One region of the Priestia sp. 10L35 genome, then DNA from elsewhere that is predicted to be linked to it. Evidence: predicted binding sites of a transcription regulator. Region 1 holds the regulator's gene; the other holds the start of a gene.

Region 1 (15,894 bases):
TGTTCTAGATTTTGATTCGTAGCAGCAATAATTCGTACGTCTATTGATACTGCTCTTGTTGAGCCCACGGGACGAATTGTACGGTCTTGCAGCACGTGGAGCAACTTACTTTGTGCTGAAAGAGAAAGTTCACCAATCTCATCTAGAAAAAGCGTGCCTTCGTTTGAAAGCTCAATGATCCCTTTTTTCCCTTCTCGAAATGCTCCAGTGAACGTACCGCCTTCATAGCCAAATAGCTCTGATTCAATAAGCTGTTCAGGAAGCGCTGCACAATTAAGCTCATGATACGGTTGCTGTTTTCTTGTACTAAGCTGGTGAAGCAGTTTTGCCACTCTGCTTTTTCCTACCCCTGTTTCTCCAAGTAAAAGAACGGTTGTATTTACAGAAGCAACTCGTTGAATGGTTGAAAAAACTTTTTTCATCGCTTCACTTTTTGTCACGATGCCTTCTAAATCCACGGCTTCGTTTAATTCTTTTTTATAGTTTTCAAGCTGTTCTTCCATCTCTTCTACTTTTCGTTTTAATTCCATTAAGTCTGTGAGATCCCGAGAATAGCTAATAACGCTTTTTAAATGCCCGTCGTTTGTAAATACCGGCCTTGTCCGCACGTGAAGATACCGGCCGGAGTTTGTTTTTTGAACCAATTCAATTGCTTGATTAGATTCAATCACTTTTAGCGTGGCCGAAGGATAAAAAATACCCATTTCCTGCAGTTCTTTTACGTGCTTTCCAATAAAATCTTCCACTTTCAAAGCATAGTTTTTTTCACACTCTGAATTTACAACTAACACATATCCATTTGCATCAGTTACGAAGATTTCATCAAATGATGACTCAAATATATCGTAAAGTTCGTCGTTAATTTGCTGAATATGCTTTTTATGAATGGTCATTTGAATCACCTTTTCGTCAAAAAATAATTATTATTTTATTTTATCAGAAAATGAAAAATCTATAAATAGAGTGTCCAAACATACCCATTCTTTGTGATTCATGAAGAATGAGTGAAGAGTTCTCTCTTCACTCATGCCTCAATTCCACTTACACTTCAACCGTTAGCTGTACGCTTGCTTCTAGTGCTGCTTCAAAAATAGCTAAGCCTTCTTCCAGCTGCTCATCTGTAATAACAATCGGCATTAAGATACGAAGAACGTTTCCAAATACTCCTGCACTAAGCAGTAATAATCCACGGTTGTTTGCTTCTTTCACGATGCGCTGTGTAAGCTCTTTGTCTGCTTCTTTTGTTTCACGGTCTTTCACAAGCTCAATCGCAGACATCGCTCCTAATCCGCGAATATCACCGATACAGTCATATTTTTCTGCTAGTTTTTCAAATCGTGATGTTACCACTTTTCCAAGGTACTCACCGCGTTCATTTAGCTTTTCTTCTTCAATGATATCAAGTACAGCTAAAGCTGCTTCACATCCAAGAGGACTTCCGCAATACGTTCCGCCAAGCTCACCAGGATTAGATTCATCCATGATTTCAGCACGGCCAATGACACCGCTGATTGGTACGCCAGCTCCTAGTGATTTTGATACCGTAATTAAATCAGGCTCAACGTCAAAATGTTCAATACCGAAGTAACGGCCTGTACGTGCAAATCCTGCTTGAATTTCATCTGATACAAATAAAATTCCGTGCTCTTTACATAATTGATACACTTCTTGCACAAAACGTTTACCTGGAACAATGAAACCACCTTCACCTTGAATCGGCTCCATGACAACAGCTGCAATCGTTTCCGGTGCTACTTCTGTATTTAAGAAGTTTTTGAATTCTGTAATCATGAAATCTTCGTATGCTTCAACTGATAACCCTTGTGGACGGCGATACTCATAAGGATATGGAGCTTTGTATACTTCAGGAGCAAACGGTCCAAATTCATATTTATATGGTTTTACTTTACTTGTCATTGTCATTGTCATTAATGTACGACCATGGAAACCGCGGTTAAAGGAAATAATTCCTTGGCGCTTTGTATATTTACGAGCAATTTTCACTGCGTTTTCTACAGCTTCTGCTCCGCTATTTAAAAGTAATACTTTCTTGTCAAATTCACCCGGTGCAATTGCTGCTAATCTTTCTGCAAGCTCTACGTATGACTCATACATCATTACGTTAAATCCCGTGTGAATAAAACGGTCTACTTGTTTGTGAAGCGCTTCTTTTACTTTTGGATGACTGTGCCCTACATTGATTGTGCCAATTGCGCCTACGAAATCAATAAACGTATTGCCATCGACATCTTTAACGATCGCCCCTTCAGCCGTATCAGCAAATGTCGGAATGCCATAACTTACACCTTTCGGAATGGCACGGTGTCTTCTATCTAATAATTGCTTTGCATTTTCTCCCGGTAAATTTGTTGCTACTTTGCTAAAAGTTTGACTCATTTTTTATCTTCCTCTCATATTAAATAATTCTTCAATTAGTTTATATGCAAAAAACGTGCCAACTTTTAAAAAGCTGAAAAATAAGCATTTTTAGATAATTCTAACGATATTTGACTCATCAATAAGTCTATATAAACTTATTGATGAGTCAAAAAAGACTTTCCTCTCGCATAAAGTACAGGAATTTTATATTGCCATAAAAGGAACAAGGCTTTTATAATAAATGTATAAATATAGTAATGTTAGGATTGACCTCTTTATAAAGGAGTGAAAAATATGCTAGAGGGCTGGTTTTTATGGGTTATTTTATTTTGGGTGGTCTTTTTAATGAGCATGTTTGCTATCGGCGGATTTTTTATGTTCAGGAAATTTTTAAAGCGCTTACCAAAAGAAGACGGCATGTCTGAGCTTGATTGGCAAGATCACTATCTTTCCAAAACCGTCCACCTTTGGTCAGCGGATCAAAAGCAGCTATTAAACGTTCTTGTTGAACCAGTACCTGAACTATTTCGCGATGTAGCCAAACAAAAAATCGCGGGAAAAATTGGGGAACTCGCAATTGAGGAACAAGCAGCCTCTATAACGGAAGATTTAATCGTACGCGGATACATTTTAGCTACGCCTAAACGTGATCATAAATTTTTATTAAAAACATTAAAAAAGCAAAAAATAGATGCCGTCCCTTATCAGCATTTATTTTAAACTAAAAAAGGTGGCTGCGTAGCCACCTTTTTTAGTTTAATATCGTTGTATTAGCAAGACGATCATTATGCAGCTTTCGTTCGAGCTTTTTGTACGATGTGTACATAGCAATGCGCCACGGTACAATCATACCAAATGCTAAAATCCAGAACATACCGCCAAGCTGGCCAACATCAATTGAAGAACTTAAATATATTTTCATTGCAATTCGAATAATAAGCAAACCAATAATAATGAATGCAAAGGCTTTTGAACGCTTCAAGTAAATATGATCGTCACGAATTTCAAATTTAGACGTTTTAATTAACAGGATTGAGAAAATCATGCCTGCTATTAACGCCTCAAGCAGTTCTGCACCCGTTACTCGAAACATTGGAAAGATAAACATTAACGCTCCCGTACTCATAAAAAAAGGCGGGAGTATAATTTTTTTTGCATTCGTTGGTTTATCAGCAGCTTTCATTCGAACAACTAATATGAAAGAAGCCATAAAAATTGCGACAAGTGTTGAAGCAATAACCAATGAAATCCTTCCTTTACTATAGTTTAGTGTTTACTTATATTATAATCCAAAAAACATCAGAAGTAAAAGTGCAACAAAAAAACAGAAGAGGATCTCTTCTGTTTTTATTTAGTAGAGGTGATATCTGCTTTTGCTTTTTGCTTTTGTTTTTGCTTTTTCATTGCTTTTAGTAAGAACCCGCCTTTAAATTTACGCGGCTCGTATGAAATAATGAAAGCACGAGGCTCATATTCTTCAATGAATGCTAATAGCTCTTCTTCTCTACTTCTTTTTGTTAAAATGTCTAATCTATAGCGTGCACTGTCTCTTCCTTCTCCTTGATAAACAGTAACACCAAAACCTTCTTGTCGAAGGCGGTTAATCAACTCTTCATTTTTGGTCATAAGGTTAACTAAGAATGTTGTATATCCGATAGCAAGTCTAGATTCGATATAACTTCCAAGAATAATTCCTACTCCAAACCCAACTGCATATACAACCATAGCAAGCGTGCTTTGATCTCCTGAAAATACAAGAGATAAGCCGAATACATAAATTAACGCTTCAACAAATCCAAAAACCGAGGCATACATACTCATACCTTTGACTAAAAAAATTGTGCGCAGCGTCAAGATCGGTACATAGATCAGTTGCAAAAGCAAGATTAACAAAATATCTTTCAATTTATACACCTCTTTTTAACAATTAAAAATATGACGATTTCATTGTATCACTCCGTATTTATAGAAGATATAGTAAAAATAAATTTTTTCTATATATTTTTTACATCATATTCTTGTATATTTCCTAAGAGCAAAAGTAACTATTTTATCTTTTGAAAAATAAAAAGAATCTGCCAATTATCAGATTCTTTTTTTTATCATTTTCCCTTTTTAAAAGCCCGTAAACCCTCCAAATACGCTCGTTGTATAAATAATAATTTTTGTCATCCAGTCAAAATACAAAATAAATCCCATACCAATCATTGCATATCCGCCAACTTTCATCATGGAATTCATATGTTTTTTTAACCAGTTCATTTTCCCGATAAAAAACGTCATAATAAAAAATGGAATAGAAAACCCAAGTGAATAAGCTATCATATACAAAAGACCGGAGCCTGGGTTTGTCGCTGCAAGGGCCATAACCGATACTAAAATAGGGCCCGTACACGGAGTCCAGCCGGCAGCAAAAGCCATACCAATAAAAGAAGAACCTAAGAGTCCAGCCGGCTTATTTGCGAATTTAAGCTTGTGTTCCTGCATAAGAATTCGAGGCTTAAAAATTCCTAGTACAACTAGACCAAAGAAAATAATAAGAATAGCGCCAATCTGCCGAATTAAATCCTTATAGTTGAAAAACCACTGACCAATAAAAGAAGTAGCAAAGCCAATCATAATGAAAATAACAGAAAACCCCAATAGAAAAAATGCTGTGTGAATAAAAGCTTTGCGCTGATGTGACTTAGCGCCTTCCTTTAGCTCGCTAACTGACACTCCCGTTATGTACGATAAAAAAGCTGGGTACAAAGGCAAACAGCAGGGTGAAATAAACGATAAAAACCCCGCGCCGAATGCCAAAAACAAATTTAAATCTCCCACATTTCCCACTTCCCTTTTTTGTTCTTTTTGTTCTTTTTCGTTACCATTTTGTAACCAAATTGTCTTATCTCACTTCTTTCAAATAGTACCATTATCTTGTATAATTAGGTAAACGACTTGTTAGAAGGGATACATAGCATTGGCCAAAAAAGATATTCTATTAGCGATTGAAAAGAAACGAGAAGAACTCATCCGCATAGTCCGAGTAAGTGGATTAAACTCTCCACCTGCTATTAAACATAGTCAAGAATTAGATCATTTATTAAACGTTTACAATGAATTCCCTGCTCAAACAACAGAAACAACCTCTTCATGAAGGTTGTTTCTTTTTTTACCTTCACTCTATCAATTCTGTATAAATCTCTTTTACTCCTGTTTCTTTGCTGAAATTCTCTTCTTTTTCACTGTGCTGAAGCTGATACATATTATAGTACAAACCGCCTTTGTTTAGCAGTTCAGTATGTGTGCCTTTTTCGACGATTTTTCCTTTATGCAGTACTAAAATACAGTCGGCGTGTTGAATAGTGGATAAACGATGGGCAATCGCAATTGTTGTACGGCCTTTTCCCATATCTCTTAACACTTCTTGAATCGCTTCTTCTGTTTCTGTATCAATGTGTGCTGTTGCTTCATCAAGAATAAGGATTTTAGGATTCCGGATGACCGTTCTTGCAAATGCTAAGAGCTGACGCTGGCCGCTTGATAAAGTGGAACCTCTTTCGACTAGCACTTCATTATACTTATTAGGAAGGGCTTCGATAAATGCATGAGCTTGCACAAATTCCGCCGCTGCTTTTACTTGTTCATCAGAAAAATGGTCTTCGTGCAGCGTAATATTTCGTTTTACGGTATCTGCAAATAAAAAGGCATCTTGAAGCACTAGCCCTACCTCATCTCGAAGCTGTTTATTTGAAAAAGACGATAGCGGTTTATTATCGATCAAAATGTCTCCTTTTTGCTGCTCATAAAAACGCATTAATAAATTAATGATGGAGCTTTTTCCGCTTCCCGTATGGCCTACTAAAGCCACTGTTTCTCCTTCGTTTACCGTAAACGATATATCAGAAAGTACATCTCGAACACCGTCATAGGAAAACGTTACGTTTCTGAATTCTACCGTTCCTTTTTGTACCCCCTGCTTTTGTTCTCCTGTCATGACTGGATTTTTTTCTTTTTCATCCATCAAGTTAAACACCCGAGAGGCTGATACCATCGCTTGCTGATACATAGAGAGACGCTGCATCATTTCATTAACAGGCTCAAAAAAACGATCCAAGTAGTTGATAAACGCGTAAAGAACACCAATTTTAACAGGACTGTCAGCTACGGAAACACCAAAATAACTGAGCACAAGAATAACGGCTAACATGTAAAGAATTTCGACTGCCGGTCTTAGCAGCAAACCATCTAACTTAATATTGCGCATCCCCGCTTTGTAATGCTCATCATTGATTTCTTCAAATTCCGAGCGCAGCCGCTTTTCTTGACGAAATAACTGAATAATAGACATGCCTTGCAAAGACTCATGAAGCTTGGCATTTAACTGGCTTAGCTTTTCTCGAAGCTGTCCGTAGTAAATAGCGCTGTAATGCTGATAAAGCTTCATAAGTCCCCAAATGAACGGGAGAAGAACTAAACAATAAAAAGCCAGCTTCACATCTAGCATAAACATGGCTATAAAAATACCGACCAAAAATACCCCATTTTGAATAAAAACCGCGATGACTTCCACAAACATTTCTTTCATGGCTTCCGTGTCATTTGTAATTCGAGATACCAGGCTTCCTGTTGGCGTGTTGTCAAAAAAGCGAAGAGCCAGGCGATGAACATGAGAAAAAACGTCAATTCGAATCCGCTGAATAATTTGAAGCGCAATTTTTTGGAACTGCAGAAGCTGAAAGTATTGAACGAAAATTTTTAAAAGCTGTAAAAGCAAATAACTGCTTGCAAGCCACACAAGAGGCTGAAGAGGCAAATACTTAGGAGTTAAATAATCGTCAATGAAAATTTTAATCAAAATGGGCCCTAATAAATCCGCAGCCGTAGCAATTAATAATAATGTGAACGCTAAAAAAAATGATTTTTTATGCGGAATTGTATAGCGAAACAGACGTTTATGTACCGAAGAATGCTCAATTTTCATTTTTCGTCTCTCCTTCTTCTACCGCACGTTCAAGCTGCTGTCTATCGTACATATCCTGGTACCAGCCGCTCACGCTAAGCAGTTCCTCATGAGTTCCTCGCTGAATAATTTTCCCTTTATCAAGTACAAGAATCAGGTCTGCATGAGTAACCGAGCTCAGCCGATGCGCTGTAATAATCGTTGTTCGATTTTGACGTTTCTGCTTCAGCGCTTGTAAAATACCCGCTTCCGTTTTTCCATCTACCGCTGATAGCGAGTCGTCTAAAATTAAAAGCTCAGGATCTAATAGAAGAGCTCTTGCAATCGAGATACGCTGTTTTTGTCCACCCGATAACGAAACGCCTTTTTCACCTACTATTGTTTGATAGCCATCCGTAAAATCGAGGATGTCTCTATGTACATTGGCAACTTTAGCCGCTTCTTTAACTTCTTGATTGCTTGCTTCTCTTTTTCCAAACGCGATATTATCAGCAACTGTTGTTGAAAACAAAAAGTGATCTTGAGGAACATACCCAATGCTTTGGTACAATGAATCAAAAGCATAGTCTTTAATGTCTTTTCCTCCCCATAAAACAGCTCCGTCGCTTACATCAAATTCACGAAGCAGCAGCTTTAAAAGCGTGGTTTTCCCAGCTCCCGTCTTTCCGACAATACCTAACGTTTGACCGCGAGAAAGTGTAAAATAAATTTCGTTTAACGTATATCCGTTTTCTTTACCATACGAAAACCTCTGAATAACAGCTTCAATATTTCCTGTCGGCATTTCAACACTGGGATGCGCTGCTTCTTCAATCGAATTTTCTTCTTTTAATAAAGAAAATACCCTGTCATATGATGCTCTTCCTCGTTCCACAATGTTAAATAGCCAGCCAAACGCGAGCATCGGCCAAATAAGAAGGCCCAAATAAGTTGTAAAGGTAACAAGCTGCCCCAGTGTCAACTCTTCACTAATAACCATCTTGCTGCCAAAAATAAGAGCAAGTAAAAAAGAAAGTGCTACAATAATCGAAATGGTCGGATCAAACAATGCATCTACTCGGGCTACTTTCATGTTCTTTTGCACAACATCTGCAGACTTGATGCGAAATTCTTCGACATCAGCTGCTTCTTCCCCAAACGTCTTAATGACTTTAATTCCGCTAATGCTTTCTTGAACCTTATCATTTAAAGTAGAAAATGCTGCTTGTGCGTGATGAAACCGCGCATGAAGCAATGTACCATAGTAACTTGTTAAAACGGCCATAAGCGGCATAGGAATAAGGCAAATAAGCGTTAATTTCCAGCTGATTGTGAGGGCCATTGTGCATAGAACAAGCCCTCCTGTGACAATGGAATCCACGAGTGTCAAAACGCCCGAACCTGCAGTTTGTTGAATAGCTTGAATATCGTTTGTTGCATGGGCCATCAAATCCCCAATTCGCCGCCGTTGATAAAAGGCCTGATTCATCTTGGTAAAATGAGTGTAGAGGGTATTTCTCAGCTGCTTGGCTAGTTTAACAGATGAACCAAATATCATAATACGCCATATGTATCTTGTGAAATAGGCCACAACAGCAGCTCCTAGCAAAATTCCAACCATCTGCATTAAGCGCTTTCCATTCAGCGTCCCTTCTTTAATGCCATCTACCGTTAAACCAATAATTTTAGGCGGGAGAAGTTCTAATGCTGCCACAATAATGAGCAGCGCTATCCCCGTTATGTAAGACTTTTTTTCCTGTTTGAAAAACCACCATAACTCTCGAAAAATTTTCATCGTATCCCCCTAGCCCCACAACCATTTTCTTATCTCTATCATAAAACAAAAGACACCCTTCTGAATAGAGAGTGTCTGTCCAATTAACCATTATTTAATTTGGCCGTTCATTGCTTTCATCATTTGGTTAATTTTTTTCTGCGATGGTTTCATGCCCATTTGCATCATCATCATTTTTAACATTTGTTCATTAATTGGTGGATTTTTCTTCAGATAGCTCATCATATACTTACGAGCAATGAAAAATCCTAGCGCTATCCCAACAATTAATGCTAGAACACCAACTAGAATATACATTCCCATGGTATTACTTCCTCCTTCGTGTTGTCTAACTTACAGTGTACTAGACCATACGCTATTATACAATATTTCCGTTCCAATTTCCTTAAATAATTACACAAATTTTCTTGTTTTCACAGGCCTCAGCCAGCCGTATTCATCCGTTCCATAATTCACTGCTAAAAAACAAGGATCTAGCTTGCGTAATACTTCAAAAAAAGCTGTCTCAGCATCAACATTGCCATCTCCTTCAATTGTTATACAGCGATTCGTTAATTTTATAGATGCTCGACTTTTTTTATGAGGATATTCCAGCACAAACGTCTCTTGATGAGTAAAAAAATGAGGATAATGAGAAAACGCCTGAAGCAATTCTCGTTGAATAAATGAAATGGGCAGTTGGCGAGTAATGTAATGAACTTGTTTTTGTAAGTGCGTTTCCTGCAAGTGACGTTTCATTCTATATTCAATCAGCAGCTGATAAATGAGCTTTTCTCTTCGAAAATAGGATGATGCAACTTCTTCCTCCATTAAATATACTTCATACGTTCTCACGATTCATCCTCCCTTTCGGCTCGTTCTTTTTTGTACCATTATACCGAATGGTGTACGCAATGCTTGTCTATCGATGAAAAAATTCCTTTGTTTTTTTGTCGAAAAAAAGAGCAGACCACAGGAGTCTGCTCTTTCTTATGAAAGAGAATTATGCATTAAGCAAGCTTTTCACTTTTGCTACTACATTTTCAACTGTAAAACCAAATTCTTTCATGATTGTTTCACCAGGAGCAGATGCACCGAAGTGATTAATACCAAGAACTTGTCCTTCGTCTCCAACATAGCGTTCCCAGCCAAGTGTAGAAGCCATTTCAATACCTAAACGTTTTTTCACTGATTTAGGGATAACACTTTCTTTGTACTCAGCAGATTGCTCTTCGAAACGATCCCACGCAGGCATACTTACTACAGATACATCAATGCCTTCTGCAGCTAATGCTTTTTGTGCTTCTACTGCTAGGCTTACTTCAGAGCCTGTTGCAAGTATTAACGCATCCGCTTGGTCTTTACCAGCTTTAGATACAACGTATGCACCTTTAGATACGCCTTCGTATGCATTTTCTTTTGTACCTTCAAGTGTTGGTAGATTTTGACGAGTCAACACAAGAGCTGTTGGGCGGTCAGTTGATTCTAATGCCAAGCGCCATGCTGCAGCTGTTTCATTTGCATCTGCAGGACGAACCACTGAAAGACCTGGCATTGCACGAAGTGATGGCAATTGTTCAATTGGCTCATGTGTTGGGCCGTCTTCTCCAACTGCGATACTGTCATGTGTGAATACATATGTTACAGGAAGCTTCATTAAAGCTGCTAAGCGAATTGCTGGGCGAAGATAATCAGAGAATACAAAGAATGTTCCTCCGAATACTTTTACACCGCCGTGTAGAGCCATACCGTTTAATGCAGCTCCCATTGCAAATTCACGTACACCGAACCAGATATTACGTCCGCTGTAATCAGCTGCAGTGAAGTCTTCTGAACCTTTAATCATTGTTTTATTTGAGCCAGCTAAGTCAGCTGAACCGCCGAAGAATTGAGGTACAGCTTGTGCTACTGCGTTTAATACTTCTCCAGAAGAAGCACGGCTAGCTAGGCTTGAACCCGTTTCGTATGCTGGAAGCGTTTCTTCCCAGCCTTCCGGTAACTTTCCTTCTACTGCCAGTTCAAATTGACGACCTAGTTCAGGGTATTTTTCTTTATACTGTGCAAATACATCGTTCCATTCGTTTTCTTTCTTTTGGCCATCTTCAGCAATTGTAGCTTTGAAGTGAGCATACACTTCTTCTGGCACATAGAAATCTTCTTCAAATGTCCATGCATAAGCTTCTTTTGTTAATTTTGTTTCATCGGAACCTAATGGAGAACCGTGCACGCCAGAAGTACCCGCGTGGTTTGGAGAACCAAATCCGATTGTTGTTTTTACTTCAATTAGCGTCGGGCGTGTTAAATCGCCTTTTGCTTCTTCAATTGCGTTTGCAATCGCTGTCAAGTCATTGCCGTCTTCAACGCGGATTACTTGCCATCCGTAAGCTTTGAAACGATCTTCTACGTTCTCAGAGAACGAGCGATCTAAATCTCCGTCTAAAGAAATATCATTTGAATCGTATAAAACAACTAAACGTCCTAATTTTAAGTGTGCTGCTAATGAAGCTGCTTCAGCAGATACACCTTCCATTAAGTCTCCGTCACCACAAATACCATACGTAAAGTGGTCTACAATTTCTAAACCTTCTTTGTTGTATGTTTCAGCTAAATGACGTTCTGCCATTGCTTTACCAACAGCCATTGCAATACCTTGTCCTAGTGGACCAGTTGTTGCATCAACACCTGCTGTATGACCGAACTCTGGATGACCTGGTGTTTTACTTCCCCATTGACGGAAGTTTTTAAGGTCTTCAATTGATAAGTCATATCCAGCTAAATGAAGCAAGCTGTATAATAGTGCCGATCCGTGTCCTGCTGATAATACAAAGCGGTCACGGTTGAACCAGTTTGGATTCTTTGGATTGATGTTCATAAATTTTGTCCACAATGTATATGCCATTGGAGCAGCTCCCATTGGCATACCTGGGTGACCTGAATTTGCTTTTTCAATCGCATCGATTGATAAAGTACGAATTGTTGCAATCGAAAGATCTTCAATACGTTGTGTCATACTCTTCATTCCTTTCAAAACTATGTACATATGTTATCATACTAATGATTTGCTTATTTGTACAATACTTGAACCAAAAAATTTTCCACTTTTACAGTTTTTGTGTGCCTTATTAAAAATATACAAAAAACTAGAAGGAACACTCCCTCTAGTTTTACTAGAACGTCTTAGTGAAGACGCTTCTTTTTACTCTCTTTTAACTTCTTAGGCGTAACATCTTTACCTTCTTCGTCCACAACTTTAATCGTATGAAGGTGATTTGTCATAGATTGTCGGAAAACTTTTAAATATTCCTGACGTAGCTCTTGCTGTTCTTTCGCTTCAGATTCTGTCAGACCTTCAGCCTTTGCCTTTTTTGAAAGAGCATTAATACGAGCAAGTTTATCTTTTGATAGCATATAAAACCTATCTCCTTATAATCAATAATTAAAATTACCGAACCGTTCCGGCAACATGTAGTCATCTTACTAAATCTCTTTCGTTTTATCAAGAGATTGAGCATTCTCTTGGTATTCTTGATAGCGGCGATGTACCGTCGCTTTTGAAATATTATAGCCAAAACCTTTTAGCGTAACTGAAATTTCAGCAAAGGTTAAGCCGTTATGACGAAGACGGACAATTTCTTCAATTGGCGCTTCTTTTTTTTCTCTTCCCGAGTTAACTCCTTGATTTTTTAAATTTTGCTGCGGACGATAACCGTTTTCTACAGCTCTTTTCATTCCTCTTTTAATTTTAGCATTATGTAATTTCCGCTGATGCTCTTCCACTAAGCTAATAATATCTAACACCATTGAATCAGATTCTGAAAGCTGAAGCTGGCCTTGATGACTAATCGTATAGATGGTAGCATTTTCTTTATGAAAAGCATGAAGCAGCGCAATTCGAGCATTTCCTCTGCCTAATCGTGTTTCATCTTGAATAAGCAACACAGATATTTTTTCTTCTTTCATTGTATGAAGAACATCCAAAATACCCTCTCTGTCTACTTCATATCCGCTTGCTTTTTCCATTACGACTTTTTTTACGTCTAGATGGTGAAGAGCAGCAAGCTTTTTTAATTCTTCTTGCTGGCGCTGTAAAGATGTTTCTTGGGTTTTTTTATCCGTACTGACACGGCAATAAATAATGGCATCCACTTTTATCACGACCTTTTCGGCTTCTAACAATATTCAGGAACGGCCGTTACACACTACTGTTCAATTGCCACTTGATTATGTAACTCTTTTTTTAAAACAGGAATATATAATTTATCTCCAGGAGATAAAGACTGGGCAGTGTCTGAGTTTAAATCATTGACGTCTTCAACCCATTTGACAAATTCATTGGTGGTCAAATGATGGTGATTATGATACTTGTTGGACAATTCCCAAAGCGTATCTCCTTTTGTAATAGTAACCGTTGAATATTTGTCTAAATCTACTTTATCCGCTCCTAAAACCAGCGTCAATACATATGTAAGTGCAGCGATAACTGCAAAAAAAATAGCGTAATGTTTCATAGAATGTAAGAATTGTTGCATATTATGATCCCCCTGTCAGAATATATGTTCTTATTTTATTGAGAACATTTGTTTCTGTCAATGGAATTCTTCGAACTTATGTTTGTATATTGACACATCACGTGGTATAATTCACCTAAAGAATAGCTAAAATCGAGGTGAAAAATATGAAGCTATCAAAACGTCAACAAGACATACTAGATTTTATTAAGCATGAAGTAAAATTAAAAGGTTATCCGCCTTCTGTTCGTGAGATTGGGGAAGCGGTAGGATTAGCCTCTAGCTCCACTGTACACGGGCATTTAGCTCGTTTAGAAAGCAAAGGGTTAATTCGCAGAGATCCGACAAAACCAAGAGCAATCGAAGTTCTTCAACTAGACGAAGTAAACATCCCTAAAAGCAATGTCATTAATGTTCCTGTTATCGGTAAAGTAACAGCGGGTCTGCCTATAACAGCCGTTGAAAATGTGGAAGAATATTTCCCTCTTCCAGATAAATTCGTTTCTCCAGATGATCATGTATTTATGCTTGAAATTATGGGAGAAAGTATGATTGAAGCAGGTATTCTAGATGGCGATATGGTAATCGTACGTCAGCAGCAAACAGCTAATAATGGAGATATTGTGGTCGCTATGACCGAAGACAACGAAGCAACGGTAAAACGTTTCTTTAAAGAAGAAAATTTCGTTCGTTTACAGCCTGAAAATTCAACGATGGCGCCTATTATTCTTCGCCACGTAACGATTTTAGGAAAAGTAACTGGTGTATATCGCACGATTCACTAATCAGACACTGTATGTAAAACCAACTAATGATGATGTTAGTTGGTTTTTTTACGTTTGTTTTCTAAAAAAATTGGCATATTATAAATGATACGTTGAATCATTGCAGGCAGGTAGAACGGTTTTTATAAAGCTTGTTTTACCTTTTACTTTCTACCTGCATTTCCTCGACTCTTACAAGGAAATACAACCGACCATAAGAAGGATGTAGTTTATGACCAATACACCAAGGAAAACAGAACCATTTCAAACCATTGTACCTACCAAAGCAATGAACATGTTTCTTTTTCCTTTTTCCTTTGACCGAAAAAATAAAGAGCAGCTTGTTCATGCGCTGAAAGCAAATTTGTTCGAGTTTTTCTCCATTCAAAACAAACATTTAGAAAAAGAATACTACGGAGAACAATATTACGTATCTCATGATAGCCTGGATCAATATTTTCTTCCTTACATTGAATGCATTCTATTCCCTGACTCGTGCGAAAAAGAAGGGTTGCTTCGATTTTCAAAAAAAATAGACCATGCCATTACGTTACACACTTCCTCCACCACCGTGTCTAGCAACGTGCTGTCTGTGGATGTTTTTTTATGTCCTTTTGAAATTGGTGTCATGACCATTCGCACTGAGATGAGCCATAATCATTACACCTATGATGATATTTTAGAGTTCATGAATCATTTTCGTGTATTAGAACCGAAGCTTGCTGAAGAGCATGGATCCACCATTACCTATGAACACCATCGCTATAGCAAAGTACAAGATTATATTTTTTCACAGCTCGCGCCATTTTTGAACGAACACATCAAGAAAGAAGCCACACGTGAACAGCATGTGGGGAGCCTTCCTTATTTTATCGATGAACGGATGTTTGTGTTAAGTTATGTAACGGTAAATCAAGAGCAAGAGATTAATTCCACAACTTTATTTCGTACTGGACAGCTAAATAGCTATATGCCTGACGGGAAAGCGTTTATTTCTGCACACAATCATGAGTATATTAAAACGTATAATACTAAACACGTGTATTCCAGATGGGCTCCTGAAACATATTACGTCATAACAGACCATGTGTTTTCATGTATTTCTAAATCGACAGACTCTAAAACGGATCAGCTTTTGATGAATCATCTATTTGGCCAGCATTACTATAATTTATTTTTACATTTTTTCTATAAAATCGTGTTGCTAAAACTATCTTATGAGTATTCTCAGCTCACGTTTCATAAAAATTCAGAGGGCATTGAACGACTAATCCGCTCTATTACCGTGTTCTCAGGTAAATATTTATTTTTAGAAATTAGCTCTCGCACAGAAGGTCAAGAGTTTTCTGAGCTCTTTAAAAAAATCTTCCATATCAATTCTCTTTATCAAGAAGTCAAAGAAACTCTTGGTACTTTGTACCAAAATCAAGAGAAAATCGCAGCTAAGCGTCACAATTACTTATTATTAATTTTAACGATTTACACGGTTCTTTCCGGTATTTACGGAATGAATTTAGTTATTAGCAAACTAAAGGGAAATATCAA
Region 2 (15,894 bases), on a different contig from region 1:
GAACTTTGGTGATTTTAAAGCGCTGGATTCTATTAACATTGATATTCAAACGGGTGAATTAGTAGCTTTACTCGGTCCGTCCGGTTCTGGAAAAACATCTTTGCTTCGTATCATTGCCGGTCTTGAACATCTTGATCAAGGAGCTATTTTATTTGATGGAAAGGAAATTACGCACATAAATCCAAAAGAGCGAAATGTAGGGTTTGTTTTTCAACACTATGCTTTGTTCAGGCATATGACTGTGTTTGATAACATTGCGTATGGTTTAAAAGTACGACCTAAAAAAACAAGGCCTTCTAAAACAGACATTACCAAGAAAGTAACCGAGCTGCTGCAGCTTGTTAAACTAGAGCCGCTTGCAAATCGCTATCCCTCTCAATTATCGGGCGGACAGCGCCAGCGAGTAGCGCTTGCTCGAGCGTTAGCAGTAGAACCGAAAGTACTGCTACTAGATGAACCTTTTGGCGCTCTGGATGCAAAAGTTCGCAAAGATTTGCGCAGATGGCTACGTAAATTGCACAATGATTTTCATATTACGAGTATTTTCGTTACGCATGATCAAGAAGAAGCTTTAGATGTGGCCGATCGTATTGTTGTGATGAACAACGGGAAAATTGAGCAGGTTGGAAGTCCTGAAGAAGTATATGATCATCCTAATAGTCCATTTGTGTACGATTTTTTAGGGAACGTCAATTTATTCAAGGGCCGCATTCATAAAGGCAGACTAAAACAAGGAAGCTTTGAAATGGATGTTCCAGAATTTAACGGAAGAAATGAAGAAGCAGCTGTTGGGTATGTACGACCTCATGATATTCACCTTGAAAAGGTAAGAACAAGCGCAGATGCTGTTTCTGCAACCGTTAGCCATATTCATGTGATAGGGCCTATCGTGCAAGTTGAATTAAAAAGAGAAGATGCAGAAGAATTTTTAGAAGCTGAATTGAGCAAAGAGCACTATAAAGTCCTCAGTCTTCAAGTGGGAGAGAACGTGTATGTAAAGCCTAAGCAGCTAAAAGTATTTATTCCAGAAGATTATTCTATTTAATAAAAAGCGTAAAGGGTATGCCTTTGCGCTTTTTATCTAACAATAAATTAGTACCAGATATTAAAAGTAGGTGTTATAATTAAGTATCAACTGATTTGAGGTGGAGAAATGATGCAATCAAAAGCTAGAATCACAGGAATGGGGATATATACACCAAAGCAAAAATTAACGAACGACCATTTAAAAGAAATGGTTGATACAAGTGACGAATGGATTGTACAGCGTACCGGAATGAAAGAACGACGAATTGCTGGTGAAGGCGAATACACGTCTACGCTTGCCATTCGAGCCGTTGAAAATTTGCTTAACCGATATGCTGTAGAAATAGAAGATGTAGATGCAATTATTGTTTCGACAACAACGCCAGATCACTTTTTTCCTAGCGTAGCATGTCAGATTCAAGATTACTTTCATATTGATCAAGCTGCTGCATTTGATCTAAGTGCCGCATGCGCCGGTTTTACATATGGCCTTCATGTGGCGAACGGCTTAGTGACGTCGGGATTGCATAAAAAGATTTTAGTTATTGGTGCTGAAGTCATGTCGAAAATTACAGATTATACGGACCGGGCCACATGCGTGCTGTTTGGTGACGGAGCGGGAGCTATGCTTATAGAGTACGATGAACATAATCCGAGTTTCTTAGGATGTCACTACGGAACGGACGGAAGCGGAGGGGTGAATTTATATCGTTCTAACTTATCTAATACTCTTTCAGGAAAAGAAATTAATTCGAGCGGGAATTTAGTTCAAAACGGGCGTGAAGTATACCGCTTTGCTGTCCGAACGATTCCAAAAGGAGTAGAAGCATTATTAAAGAATACTTCCATTTCTCTTTCTGATGTAAATTGGTTTATTCCGCACAGTGCAAACCTTCGAATGATTGAAGCTATTTGTGCTAAAACAGGTGTTACAATGGATAAAACGTTAACGAGTGTGCAATACTGCGGAAATACATCTTCAGCTTCTATTCCGCTTGCTTTAAACGAAGGAATAATGACAGGAAAAGTACAGGGTAATGACCTCCTTATTCTTTATGGGTTTGGAGGAGGATTAACGCACTGCGGCTTGTTAATTAAATGGACGTGTAAAGAAAAAAGCTAAAAGGCGTCGCCTTTTAGCTTTTTTCTTTTTCATTACAGAGCTTTTTATTGTCGTTCCAAGAAAGTTTATTCTTTTTATAACAGCAGGTTTGCAGTATTTTCAGCGCAAACATATATAATAGAAAAAACCCGCTTTTTTACAGCGGGTTTTCAACTGGCTTTTGGAATGGTAAAACCTAATCCAAAGACGTCGCGTACATCGTGTACGACCACAAAAGCTTGTTCGTCGACTTTATGAATAATGCGCTTTAATTCTAGCAGTTCTTGTTTGTTCACAACTACGTACAATACGTCTTTTGCTTCTTTTGTATAGCTTCCATGAGCAGAAAAGACAGTGACGCCGCGCTGCATCTTTTTATTGACTTGTTCGGCTACTTCAACTGAACGGTGTGAAATAATAGTGATTGCTTTGCGAGGGTTGAGTCCTTCAATAATATAATCAAGCACCTTCGTTCCGATGTAAAGAGAAATAACCGTATACATTGTCTTTTCTCCACCGATGACAAAATAAGCGCTTGCTACAACTAATAAATCAATTGCCAGCATCGTTTTGCTAATATTCCAGTCTAGATATTGATTAGCTAAGCGGGCAATAACTGCAGAGCCTCCGGAAGTTCCGCCGCCTCTAAACACAAGTCCGAGTCCTACACCAGCTAAAATACCAGCAAAAATAGCCCCCAGTAGCGTATCGTCAAGAGGATTTCCCAGTCCTTCAGTTATATGTAGGAATAGAGAAGTGAAAATAATACATATAATTGTGTAAACAATCACACGTTTATGAAGCAATTTGTATCCGATCAGTACCAGCAAACCGTTTAATATAAAGTTTGTGATACCCGGAGACCAGCCTAGTACATAATAGGTAATCATTGTTACACCGGTTACGCCGCCTTCTGCTAATTCATTTGGAATAGCAAAGTAATTAATGGCCAGTGCGAAAATGAGGCTCCCTAGAATAATGAGGATAATTTCTTTTATTTTATTAATCATGAACGTTACCTCCAATCATCAAAAGCTCCGAAAACACAGTCATGACAATGTATTATACCAACTCTAGAGACCGAATTAAAGATGGGATATTATTATTTTTTTAAAAATCAGTTTCTGCTATTAACATAAAATCTTTTGACAGTTTTTATGGAGTATGAAAAAATGAATTGTTTGCTTTTATTTTGATTAAAAAGTTTTGCAATGAGAATGTTCGTTCGGTAAAATAGAAGCAAGAGTCAAGGGGGAGAATGAACGTGTATCAAGATGAATTAAAACAGTACGCGAAGTTAGTAATGCCCGAGCATTTAGAGAAAATGAAGAAAATGTACAGTCCCGATGCGCATAAGCAGCCTTTAGGGTTAAAAAAAGAAAAGATTGAGCATATTGAAAATGTCATTATGAACAGTTACTCGGAGCATCATCCAGTAACGCTTCACGTCTATGAAGCAGGACATATTCAAAGGTATGAACGAGTGACGATTGATAAAGTCTCGCTGCAGTCGAATACGCTGATGGTTACAGGCCCTTGCTATACATATTCGATTCGAGCGGATGCAGTAATTGAAGCAGATGTATGGAAAGATGAAAGCTACTCTAGCTAAGAGTAGCTTTTTTGTTCGTTTTGTATCTTTTTTTTAACGCATGCATACAATACATAAAAGCATATTCTGCGAGTAGCAACTTCTAGCTACTAGGAAATTTTAATTAAAGAAGGGATTATTGTATGCAAAATGAAAAAACTCAAGTAAGAGAAATCGAATTAACGCAGTTCATTAAAAAAAGACTCGTTCGTTTTATCTCAAGTTTAGCTATTTCTTCTGCCCTTGCTTCCATATTATATATGCTTCTGTTTTTATTTAAATGATGGGTCACTTTGAGTTGTCCAAAAAGGTGGACAACTTTTTTGGTGTGTAGGCTTTTATGAAATCAGGACAAGCTATTGCTGATTCAGTCAGAAAAATTCAATCGGTCAAGAAATAGTCAAAAACAGTCATAACTAATTGAGTGGAAGAAAACCTTTACATATAATGAGAAAAGTAGACAAATTCTTGAATTACCAGCATATTTCCTTTTGTATGAACTATTATTAAACCAAATGCAAATCTAATTGTTCATTCAAAAAACTTCATTTTGTAATTAAAAAAATGAATGTTTTTGATTTTTTATGATTGATTTTGAATGTAAACCGTGATAAAGTAAGTACATGAAATAAATGAAAACGCTTTTTTGAAAAAGGAGCTAGAACATGTTAACGCCGGAAAGACATCAACTAATCTTAAAACTTTTAAAAGAGAAAGAACTTGTAAAAGTGCAAGAGTTTATCGAAGTTACAGGCGCTTCGGAATCAACCATTAGAAGAGACTTAAGTCAACTAGAAGAAGAGCAAATGCTCAAACGTGTTCATGGTGGCGCTTCGCTTATTCGCAGTAAACGAATCGAACTGAGCGTTATCGAAAAATCTGCTAAAAATGTTCAAGATAAACGAAACATTGCAGAGTATGCGGCTTCCATTATAAATGAAGGTGACTGTATTTTTTTAGATGCAGGAACTACAACGTATGAAATGATTCCTTTTTTAAAGCAAAAAGATGTAGTTGTCGTGACAAATGGTTTAATGCATTTAAACCCGATGCTAGAACAAGGTATCACCCTCTATTTAATTGGAGGATCTGTTAAACATAAAACGGGCGCTTTAATTGGCAATGGAGCTCTTTTAAGTCTTGAGCAATATCGTTTTGACAAGTGCTTTATGGGAGCGAATGGGATTCATCATCAATATGGATATACAACTCCTGATCCAGAAGAAGCATTGATCAAGCAAACGGCAATGAAGCTGTCTAGAGAATCTTATATTTTATCAGATTCCACTAAGTTTTTTGAAACAAGCTTTGCGAAAATAGCCGATTTACATGAAGCAAAAATTATAACAAATGACGTACCTAGCGATGTACTTATACAGTATGCAAACAAAACAGACATAAAGGTTGTGAAATCATGATTTATACATGTACGTTGAACCCATCCGTTGATTACGTAGTACATGTTTCAGCATTCGAAGAAGGCGGGCTTAACCGCACAACGAATGAAGCCAAGTTTCCAGGAGGAAAAGGCATTAACGTCTCTCGCGTTTTAAAACGATTAGGTGTTGATAATAAAGCCCTCGGTTTTGTAGCCGGCTTTACAGGAACCTATATCGAAGACTACTTAAAAGCGGAGAATATCGAAACAGCTTTTACAAGAGTTGAGGGAGATACCCGTATTAACGTAAAGTTAAAAACAGAAAAAGAAACAGAAATTAACGGTCAAGGACCTGCTATTACAGACGAAGCGCTTCAGTCTTTATTGACTCAAGTAAAGCAAATGACTGAAGGCGATATCTTCGTATTAGCAGGGAGTATACCGAAAACGCTTCCAAGTTCTGTGTATGAAACGTTAACTGAACTAGCAGCAGCGAACGGAGTAAAAGTTGTAGTAGATGCAAGTGGAAAAACTTTGCTAGACGTCGTGTCCCACAAGCCGTTTTTTATCAAACCGAATCATCATGAACTTGCAGAATTGTTTGATGTAGAAGTAAACAGTGCAGAAGATGCGCTAGTATACGGTAAGAAGCTCGTGGAACAAGGAGCGCAAAACGTCGTTGTGTCTATGGCAGGTGATGGAGCACTGCTTATTAACGAAAGCGGTGTCTACAGTGCCACAGTCCCTAAAGGAACGGTAAAAAATTCTGTTGGAGCTGGCGATTCACTTGTAGCTGGATTTATTGCTTCTTATGTAAAACAAGGGGATTTATTAGAAGCTTTTCAAACAGGAGTAGCTTCAGGAAGTGCCACAGCATTCTCACTTGAATTATGTACAGCAGAAGATGTAGAGACGCTTCGTGAACAAGTGTCAATCACAAAGGTAGAGTAGGGGGAAACGAGAATGAGAATTACTGAATTATTAAAAAAAGATACAATCATTCTTGATTTAAAAAGCACGTCAAAAGCTGATGTTATTGATGAATTAGTTGGAAAATTAGACGAAGCTGGTCGCTTAAGCGACCGAGCTGGCTATAAAGAAGCAATTTTAAATCGTGAATCTCAAAGTACAACGGGAATTGGAGAAGGCATTGCCATTCCGCATGCGAAAACAAGCTCGGTAAAAACACCGGCCATTGCATTTGGACGCTCAACAGAAGGTATCGATTATGAATCATTAGACGGACAGCCTGCACACTTATTCTTTATGATTGCAGCCAGTGAAGGAGCGAATAATGCTCACTTAGAAACATTATCTCGTTTGTCTACGTTGTTAATGGACGAATCGTTCCGAAAAACGTTGCTAACAGCATCATCAATTGATGAAGTCATTAAAGCAATTGATGATAAGGAAACTGAAAATGAAGCGCCGGAAGAGGAAATAGATACAGCTTCAGATCAATTAGTGCTTGCTGTAACGGCTTGTCCAACGGGAATTGCCCACACATATATGGCAGCGGACAGCTTAAAAGCAAAAGCGAAAGACATGAATGTCACGCTAAAAGTTGAAACAAACGGTTCCAGCGGGGTTAAAAACGCGTTGACGAAGGAAGAAATTGAAAACGCTACCGCTATTATCGTTGCAGCGGACAAGCAAGTAGAAATGGAACGTTTTGCAGGTAAAAAAGTCATTCAAGTTCCAGTAGCTGAAGGAATTCGCAAGCCTGAAGAATTAATTAACCGCGCGTTAAAAGGAGACGCTCCTGTATACAGCGGCGGCGGTGGCAGCAAAGAAGGCGGAGAAAGTAAAGGATCAGAGCGTACAGGGTTTTACAAGCACCTAATGAGCGGTGTATCCGCAATGCTTCCGTTTGTTGTAGGGGGCGGGATCTTAATTGCTATTTCATTTATGTTTGGCATTCACTCAGCAGAACCGAAAGATCCGACGTACAATGCATTTGCAGCAGCATTAAAAACAATTGGCGGAGATAATGCATTCTTCTTACTAGTACCAGTACTAGCAGGGTTTATTGCAATGAGTATTGCTGATCGTCCTGGTTTAGCTCCCGGTATGGTTGCAGGTCTTTTAGCAGCTTCTGGCGGAGGCGGTTTCTTAGGTGGTTTAATCGCTGGTTTCTTAGCAGGTTATGTAGTAGTGGGGTTAAAGAAATTATTCAGCGGTTTACCGCAAGCGCTTGATGGGATTAAGCCAGTTCTTCTTTATCCGCTATTTGGGATCTTTATCTCAGGATTGATTATGCTTTATGTTGTAAATGAGCCAGTTAGTGCGATTAACAAAGGATTAACGCACTGGTTAAGTGGATTTGGTACAGGTAACTTAGTATTATTAGGTATTATCTTAGGCGGTATGATGGCGATTGATATGGGTGGTCCTATTAATAAAGCAGCCTTTACATTTGGTATTGCAATGATTGATGCTGGAAACTATGCACCACACGCAGCGATTATGGCAGGCGGTATGGTTCCACCATTAGGTATGGCCATTGCGACAACTTTGTTCAAAAATAAATTTACTCGCCAAGAGCGTGAAACAGGTAAAACGTGTTATGTAATGGGTCTTTCATTTATCACAGAAGGTGCGATTCCATTCGCAGCAGCTGACCCAGGCCGTGTGATTCCCGCATCGGTTATCGGTGCTGCAGTAGCAGGTGCTTTAACAATGATGTTCCACATCGGTTTACCAGCACCACACGGCGGCGTATTCGTTATCGGAATTGTACAAGGAAATCCTCTTTTATATGCACTAGCAATTTTAATTGGTGCAATTGTAACAGCGGTCCTTGTAGGTGTATTAAAAAAGCCAAAAGCAGAATAACAAATAAAGACTGATTTTACATGATGTAAAATCAGTCTTTTTGTGTTTTTCTGGTAGACATTTGTTCTTTATGAGAGTACAATTACGGTAGTATTCCTTTAATTTTTAGAAAAGTTAGATAGATAAGCTTTTCTACTTGATAAAATATGGTACAATAATCGAATATTAAAAACAAAGTAAGGAAGTGTCTCAAACATGAAGGTTGCGAAGTTTGGCGGGAGTTCAGTTGCAAGCGCAGAGAAATTTAAACAGGTTGCGCATATTGTAACGTCTGATAAAGAGAGAAAGCTGGTGGTTGTATCAGCTCCGGGCAAGCGATACGGAGAAGATACAAAAATGACAGATTTGCTAATCGCACTTTCTGCCAAAATACAGCTTGGAGAAGATTACGTCGATGAGTTTGGGCAAGTAATTGATCGCTATCGTGAAATCGTTGTGGACTTGTCTATGCCAGAAACGATTATTACTGACATTATTACGAATTTACAATCACTTATTGATTTACATAAAAACGATCCATTTCGCTTATTAGACTGCCTAAAAGCAAGTGGAGAAGATAATAACGCAAAGGTAATGGCTGCTTATTTAAACCATTTAGGTTTTGAAGCTCATTATGTAAATCCAAAAGAAGCAGGTATTTTTGTTTCTGATGAACCCGGAAGAGCAAGAGTGCTTCCACTGTCTTATGAAAAATTACCGCAGCTAAGAGAGCGTTCGGGCATTTTGGTGATTCCAGGATTCTTTGGCTACTCTGAAGAAGGAAACATGGTTACGTTCTCGCGCGGTGGGTCCGATATCACAGGCTCAATTGTAGCAGCGGGAGTAAAAGCTGATTTGTATGAGAACTTTACCGACGTAGATGCTATTTATAGCGTAGATCCAAGACTTGTGGAAAAGCCTCATGAAATGAAAGAAGTAACATACAGAGAAATGCGTGAACTATCCTATGCAGGTTTTTCTGTCTTCCATGATGAAGCGCTAGAGCCGGTTTATAAACTAGGCATTCCTGTATGTGTAAAGAATACAAATAATCCTGAAGCAAAGGGTACATTCATTGTAGCTGAGCGTCCTCACGGCGATACGCCGGTAGTTGGAATCGCTGGGGATAAAGGTTTTTGCAACATCCACGTGAGCAAATACTTATTAAACCGTGAAATTGGTTTTGGCAGAAGATTGCTTGAAATTTTAGAGGATGAAGGTATTTCATACGAGCATACCCCTTCAGGAATTGATAATATCTCTGTCATCATGCGCGAGCATCAGCTTACGCCAGATGTGGAAAAGCGTGTATTTACTCGAATTGAAAAAGAACTTGAAGTGGATGAAATCTTTATTGAACGTGATCTTGCTATGGTTATGGTAGTAGGAGAAGGAATGAATAGCACAGTAGGAATTGCTGCAAAAGCTACAGAAGCTTTTGCTCGTGCTGAAGTGAATCTTGAAATGATCAACCAAGGTTCTTCTGAGGTGAGCATGATGTTTGGTGTGAAAGCAGATGCTTTAGACCGTGCTGTTCAAGCTCTTTACAATACGTATTTTAACAGCATGTACAGTATTTCTTATTCGAATGTAAAATAAACAAGACGAAAAACCCCGCTTTCTTTTTAGAGAGCGGGGTTTTCTAGTGAAGGCGTATAAAAATCAGATTTGTGGACATAAAGGGAAGGAAGAGTGAAGTCAAAGGAGGAAATACAGTGAAGAAACGACCCTTTTTCATATTCTTTTCCCTTATAGGTATTAGCGTACTTTCAGCATGCCACAATGATGATGCAGCACCGGCAAAAGAAGCTCAAAATAAACAAGGCGTGACGAATGGCGGAACGCCGATGAGCTATGATAATCAAAGCGAAAACACATCTTTCAACTTTTCAAAATTTGATTTAGAAGTAGACTATAAGGGGCTCAACAATGATTATGAAGCCGACTACGAAAATGAAAATGATGAGATAGAAGCCAAAGTGGATAATAATATTAACGATGAGCACTTGAACGGAGACAAAGCTTTTAATAAATTATCTTCAAAATTTAAAAAGTTAAATTTTGATCAGCACACGCCCGATGAAGATGTAAAAAAGGAAGTAATCGATGCGTTTGGTCTAAAAAAAGATTTTCAGTCGTTTGAATTAGAAGTTCGTTTTTCAAACGGAACGGAAAAAGAATACAACTTTAAACAGAAGTAAGACGTTAAAACAAAGTATTTTAGTTGAAGAAAAATCCGAACGATGAATTGAGGTTCTTCATTAAGAATCCAACTCGTTCGGATTTTTTCATTGGTAAGGTGAACGTATGTCTCAATCTTATTTTTGATGTCTAAAAAAAGGAAAATAGTGAAAGGATGGTGATAAATAAGAAAAAGGAGGAATCACGGATGCAAAAGTTGATAATGAACGGATGCGTAGTCTTTGTTCTGTTATTGTTAGGAGCATGCAGCATGGTAAAAGAGCAAAATAACGCTCATGAAAACCACCTGAAAACAGAGGAAGCGAAAGAAACAAGCGAAGTATCGGTAGAACCTGTTAAAGTGGATTTAACAAATACATCGGGCAAAAAAGTAGGAGAGGCTACCCTGTCAGAAGCAAAGAACGGCGTGCACATTAAATTAACTGCTCAAGGTCTTTCACCGGGAAGACATGGATTTCATATTCATGAAATAGGAAAATGTGAGGTGCCAGATTTTAAAACAGCGGGTGCCCATTTTAATCCTTTTAAACGTGAACACGGCTTTAAAAATACAAAAGGCCCGCATGCAGGTGATTTGCCCAATCTAGAAGTTGCTCCAAATGGCAAAGTAGATACAGAAATTTTTGCTTCTCTTGTCACGCTGCAAGAAGGAAAGCCGAATTCTCTTTTGGATATGGATGGATCGGCATTAGTGATACATGATAAAGTCGACGATTACACAACGGATCCTTCAGGAAACTCAGGAGATCGGATTGTTTGTGGAGTGATTACAAAATAAGCCAAAAAGCTGTGAGATCATTCACGGCTTTTTTATTTCAGTAACGAGCCGCTTCTAAATTGCGGTAAGCTTCTTTTTTTTGCACAATAAAAGAAAGAACGAAAGAAGGTGAAAACATGCATAAGCAAGTTGTTGTAATAGGCGGAGGAATAGGTGGGTTAACAGCGGGAGCGCTTTTAGCTAAACATGATTATGAAGTGACGGTTTTAGAAGCTTCTCGAGAATGGGGAGGCTGTGCAGGGAAATTTCAGCGCCATTTGTATACGTTTCCTGTTGGGGCGACGCTTGGAATGGGATTTGAGCACGGAGGGATACATGAGCGAATCGGCACGTACCTTAGCCTAGAAATTGAAAAGGTTTCTCTTGAAAAAATCATGAAAGTTCATCTTCCTCATCGTACACTGATTTATTATCAAGACCGGTATCAGCATATTTCCTATCTTCAAAAACAATTTCCTCATAAAGCAAAAAATATTAGGAGCTTTTATGAAAATGTTTTTAGAATTGCAAAAGAAATTCGCAAGCTCATGCAGCCTCTGCCGGTTCTTCCTCCTCTGACAGTCGGTGAGTGGAGCAGGCTAGTAAGTTCGTTGAATGTTGGTTCTGTGAAGCTGTTGCCTTATTTTCATCAATCGTTTAGTTATTTACTAAAAAAACACAGCTTGCTAGACGAAGCGGACTTTCTTCATTTTGTTGATGGTCAATTAATAGACAGCATGCAGACAACGAGCGAGAACTGTTCAATGCTTATTGGGTGTTTGGCGTTAGATATTTATCACGAAGGAGCTTTTTATGTGAATGGCGGCTTATACAAAGTCGCAGAAGCGCTGCAAAAATCGATTAAAGCCAGCGGAGGAAAAACGACTCTAGGAAGGAAAGTAGTAAAGATAGAGCGTGATAATGACGGGTGGATCGTGCATGATCATAGAGGTAACCGTTACCGTGCATCAGACGTTGTATGCAACGCGCCGGTTCAAAGCTTAAAGTCTTTGCTGCATGATGAAGATTACCAACATATTCATAAGCGGGCAAAAGAAAAAAGCGAGCTTCCGCAGTGGGGAACGTTTTCGATGTATTTTGCGATTGATGAAAGAGATCTGCCGCAAAATGTAGAGTTGTTTCAGCAAGTACTTCAATCCGAACAAGGGGAAATGACAGAAGGAAATCATTTATTTATCTCAGTCTCTCATCCTGATGATCGTTTTCGAGCCCCTGAAGGCAAGCGTACAATTACAGTGTCTACTCACATTGATCTTAGCAAGTGGAGCAACAAAGAAGCCTATGACCTTCAAAAACAAGTTCTTGAGAAAAAAATGGTAGCAGGCATTAAAACCATTATCCCTGGCATTGGAAAAGCAGAGCATCAAATTTCGGGAGCTCCTAAAGCATGGGAAAGGTTCACTTCTCGCCCAAACGGGGGAGTGGGAGGCTTTCCGCAAACGTTAGATCATGCCTTGTTCAAGAGCATTTCGCATCGATCTGGCTTACAAGGACTATGGTTATGCGGAGATACAGTGTTTCCGGGATCGGGAACTATAGGCGTATCGGTAAGCGGCTATCATGTTTTTCAAAGTATAACGTCTCATCGCCATACGTTACCTTAACATTTTTTACATACAAACTACTATTGTTCATACCATTAAAAAACACCGGCCCTATTACCATAGGGCCGGTGTTTTCAGGAGAGGAACAGCTTCCACCACTTCCGTTTTCGCTTCATATCAGCAGCGGCGGTTTGTCTAAAGGTTTGGACAAAATCACTAAACATCTCTTCGCGTTCAGCTACGCTTTGACGATGAAGCTTACGTTCTTTCTCCATTTCTTTTAAATAATAGACTCGTTCCTCATTCATTGAATCAATTAAATCACGAAGCTCTTCTGTGGTATTAGTTGAAGAATTGTTTAATTTTTCAACCATAAATTTTACTTGATTCATCGCAACGGTGGAATTACTGGAGAATCGGTCTAATAAATACTGCATTTCTTTAGAGGATTCATCCGCATTCTCCATGACATCTTTCATGAACAGGCGCATATCCTCGGTTTTCTCTTCAGCAATTGTTGAATAATCTTCAATCAAAGAAGTGACTTCATCAAATGATTTTTCGTTAGAACGGATAATTTTTTTAGACATATTTTCTACATCTCTTGCACTGCGTTCTGAAGATTCAGAGATGTATGCCCCGACCGACTCCACCATTTCTACAGTTTGGGTAGCACTTTTTTCAAGCTCTCTTTTTACTTCTCCGACAATTTCTTCGCGAACTTCATTTCGCATACCTTCTCGCATTTCTTTTAACAAATCAGCTTTAAATGTATCAAGTACCTCAAACACATCTTCATAGCGGCGAACAGCTTCTACTAATTCCCCTTGAAGCAGTTCTTTTTCATTCACAACAAGGTCGTTTGGTTTTGGCTCTTCAATAGAAGCAGAAATAGCCTGCTTTTCTTCTTCAGTAGCTAATCGTGCTTCAGGTATAGGAGGGGTCTTCTCCTGCTTATTTTCTGAAATGCTTTCCTGCTTTTCAGCAGCTTTTTTCTTTTCTTGCTTCATTTGTTTATTGGAATGTTCTTGAAAATCAATGACGTTTTCTTTTTTAGCAGTTTTCAACTGTGCCGGTTCTTCTTCTTTTGAAACCGCTGCCTCTGATTCCATCACTAAATGCTCCTGTGCTTCTTGTTCTTTTATCAGCAGCTGAACGTATTCTTTGACTTCATCTAACGTACATTGTTCATCAAACAGCTGTTTAATATCATTAAATAATTCAATTTGTTCCTCTGTATAGACACGGGCTCCATCTACTCGTTCAATTGTTAAATAGCTGCCCAATAATTTTTCCCATTGTTTTAGCGTTTTCTTTTCTACCTCTAATTGATCACTTACTTTTTTAATTGTATATGTCTCCATCATTTTTCATTTCCTCCCTTATCTATTTTCATCCAACTATGTAATGGATTATTTGTTGTATGTTGTATTCACCATATCTTCACTTGTTTTCCTGCTAGGTGACAAAGGTTGTCAAAACTAGACGACATTAGCCTTCTATGTAAAGAAAACGCATATTTTGTAAAAAAATGTACAGAAACGCGTAAATGGAAAAAATGGAAAACACAAAAGAAAAGAAGAGTATAGAAAACAGTTGACGGGAAAAAATGAATCCTATAAGATAAGTTTAAGTGTTTAAGTTCTTGAACATATAAACGTAAGGAGTGAACACTATGTCACAGCATTATGCGCTCATCACCGGTGCGTCGGGAGGAATAGGTAAAGAGTTAGCTTATCAATTCGCAAAGGATGGGCATCCTGTAATTTTAGTTGCCAGAAGCGCTGATAAACTAGCAGCTATTGGAGAGAATTTAAAATCTACTTATAATATTGAAGTCATAACGGTTGTTAAGGATTTATCAAGAGAAGAAGAGATACAGTCATTATATGAAGAACTTAAAAATAAAAAAATGCACGTTGACTATTTAGTGAACAATGCTGGTTTTGGACTATACGGCAAATTTATTGAAACAGCTTTAGATGAAGAGTTAAACATGATTGATTTAAATATTCGAGCATTAACTCATTTAACAAAATTATTTTTACCGGATATGGTCAAAAGAAATCGCGGAAAAATTTTAAACATTGCATCTGTTGCTGCATTTATGCCAGGTCCACTTATGACGGTATATTACGCAACGAAAGCGTACGTATTATCTTTCACAGAGGCCCTTGAAAATGAATTAAAAGGTACCAATGTAACGGTAAGTGCTCTATGCCCGGGTCCAACTAAAACGGGTTTTAGCGACCGAGCCCTGCTAAGCAACTCCAAGCTTTTTCAAAGCGGTGCAATGGATGTAGAAACAGTAACGAAAGTTGGCTATAAAAAATTTATGAAAGGGCAGACGGTTATCGTACCAGGAGTACAGTTTCGTCTCGCTACGTTCATCCCGCGCTTCGTGCCAAGAAAGTGGCTTACATCCGTTGTCCGCAGAACACAAGAAATTAAATAAAGGAGAATCTATATGAGTCAAAAAGCAGTCGAGTTATTTCGTGCCAGCATTCCTATTTTTCAGGCGCTAAGTGATTCAGCAAGACAAGATATTATTTTGCTGCTCGCGGAAAAAGAGCCTTTAACCGTAAATGAAATTGCAAATGAGTCTACGCTATCACGACCGGCAATTTCTCATCATTTAAAAATTCTACGCGATCAAAAGCTTGTGCAAATTGAGCAAAAAGGAACGCAGAGATATTATTCATTAGCTTTAAATGAGGCAGTCGAGCTATTAAAAAACTTGCTTGCTACAGTTGAAAGCGAATGTTTATAAGGAGATGAAAGAGATGAACCACGAGCGATTTTATATCACAGATGAAACGGTCATTGAACATATTGTTTCTACACAAAAGCAGTATTTCTATGCGCAAAAGACAAAGAGTATCAGCAGCCGTATTCAAGCGCTGAATAAGCTAAGAGACGCAGTCAAACAAAACGAGCAGAGAATTATGGATGCTTTAAAACAAGATTTAAATAAATCTGAAGTAGAGGCGTACACGTCGGAAATTGGGATTTTACTAGAGGAGATTCGGTTTACGCTTAAGCATTTAGCAAAATGGATGAAGCCTAAAAAAGTAAAAACCGCTTTAACACATGTGGGCTCTAAAGGGGAAATTGTTCCTGAACCGTATGGAGTCGCGTTAATTATTGCTCCGTGGAACTATCCGTTTCAATTAGCATTGTCTCCTTTAGTAGGAGCGATTGCCGCTGGAAACACGGCGATTATAAAACCTTCTGAATTAACGCCTAGCGTATCTCGCGTTATACAAGAATTACTGGCTGAAGCTTTTGACCCAGCATTTGTGACGGTGATTGAAGGCGCTGTAGACACGACGAGCCTGCTTTTAAAACAGCCGCTTGATTATATTTTCTTTACGGGAAGTGTAAATGTAGGGAAAATTATTATGCAAGAAGCAGGGAAGCAGCTTATTCCAGTCACGCTTGAGCTAGGCGGAAAAAGTC

The links. Region 1 encodes LexA, which represses DNA repair genes until DNA is damaged. Its sites were predicted from a motif close to CGAACATATGTTCG; they were not measured.
Region 2: the regulator LexA is predicted to act here: its motif matches at 3,343-3,356, upstream of AC1DEF_RS09455 (YolD-like family protein).

The regions. Positions count from the first base shown of each region.
Region 1 is NZ_JBFTKA010000001.1:801,874-817,767, reverse strand. It holds gene AC1DEF_RS04155 (sigma-54 interaction domain-containing protein) at 1-893, opposite strand, end outside; gene gabT (4-aminobutyrate--2-oxoglutarate transaminase) at 1,042-2,397, opposite strand; gene AC1DEF_RS04145 (DUF2621 domain-containing protein) at 2,674-3,099, shown strand; gene AC1DEF_RS04140 (CcdC family protein) at 3,131-3,622, opposite strand; gene AC1DEF_RS04135 (DUF2179 domain-containing protein) at 3,727-4,284, opposite strand; gene AC1DEF_RS04130 (cytochrome c biogenesis CcdA family protein) at 4,495-5,202, opposite strand; gene AC1DEF_RS04125 (aspartyl-phosphate phosphatase Spo0E family protein) at 5,342-5,518, shown strand; gene AC1DEF_RS04120 (ABC transporter ATP-binding protein) at 5,540-7,345, opposite strand; gene AC1DEF_RS04115 (ABC transporter transmembrane domain-containing protein) at 7,335-9,098, opposite strand; gene AC1DEF_RS04110 (YneF family protein) at 9,189-9,401, opposite strand; gene sirA (sporulation inhibitor of replication protein SirA) at 9,492-9,932, opposite strand; gene tkt (transketolase) at 10,081-12,087, opposite strand; gene AC1DEF_RS04095 (DUF896 domain-containing protein) at 12,255-12,485, opposite strand; gene AC1DEF_RS04090 (YneB family resolvase-like protein) at 12,555-13,223, opposite strand; gene yneA (cell division suppressor protein YneA) at 13,277-13,606, opposite strand; gene lexA (transcriptional repressor LexA) at 13,753-14,370, shown strand; gene AC1DEF_RS04075 (magnesium transporter CorA family protein) at 14,582-15,894, shown strand, end outside.
Region 2 is NZ_JBFTKA010000002.1:669,879-685,772, reverse strand. It holds gene AC1DEF_RS09470 (sulfate/molybdate ABC transporter ATP-binding protein) at 1-1,045, shown strand, start outside; gene AC1DEF_RS09465 (ketoacyl-ACP synthase III) at 1,154-2,149, shown strand; gene AC1DEF_RS09460 (YitT family protein) at 2,299-3,138, opposite strand; gene AC1DEF_RS09455 (YolD-like family protein) at 3,387-3,740, shown strand; gene AC1DEF_RS09450 (hypothetical protein) at 3,863-4,003, shown strand; gene AC1DEF_RS09445 (DeoR/GlpR family DNA-binding transcription regulator) at 4,385-5,137, shown strand; gene pfkB (1-phosphofructokinase) at 5,134-6,048, shown strand; gene AC1DEF_RS09435 (PTS fructose transporter subunit IIABC) at 6,061-7,932, shown strand; gene AC1DEF_RS09430 (aspartate kinase) at 8,128-9,510, shown strand; gene AC1DEF_RS09425 (YusW family protein) at 9,627-10,112, shown strand; gene AC1DEF_RS09420 (superoxide dismutase family protein) at 10,301-10,891, shown strand; gene AC1DEF_RS09415 (FAD-dependent oxidoreductase) at 11,008-12,495, shown strand; gene AC1DEF_RS09410 (helix-turn-helix domain-containing protein) at 12,570-13,802, opposite strand; gene AC1DEF_RS09405 (SDR family NAD(P)-dependent oxidoreductase) at 14,111-14,890, shown strand; gene AC1DEF_RS09400 (ArsR/SmtB family transcription factor) at 14,903-15,205, shown strand; gene AC1DEF_RS09395 (aldehyde dehydrogenase) at 15,219-15,894, shown strand, end outside.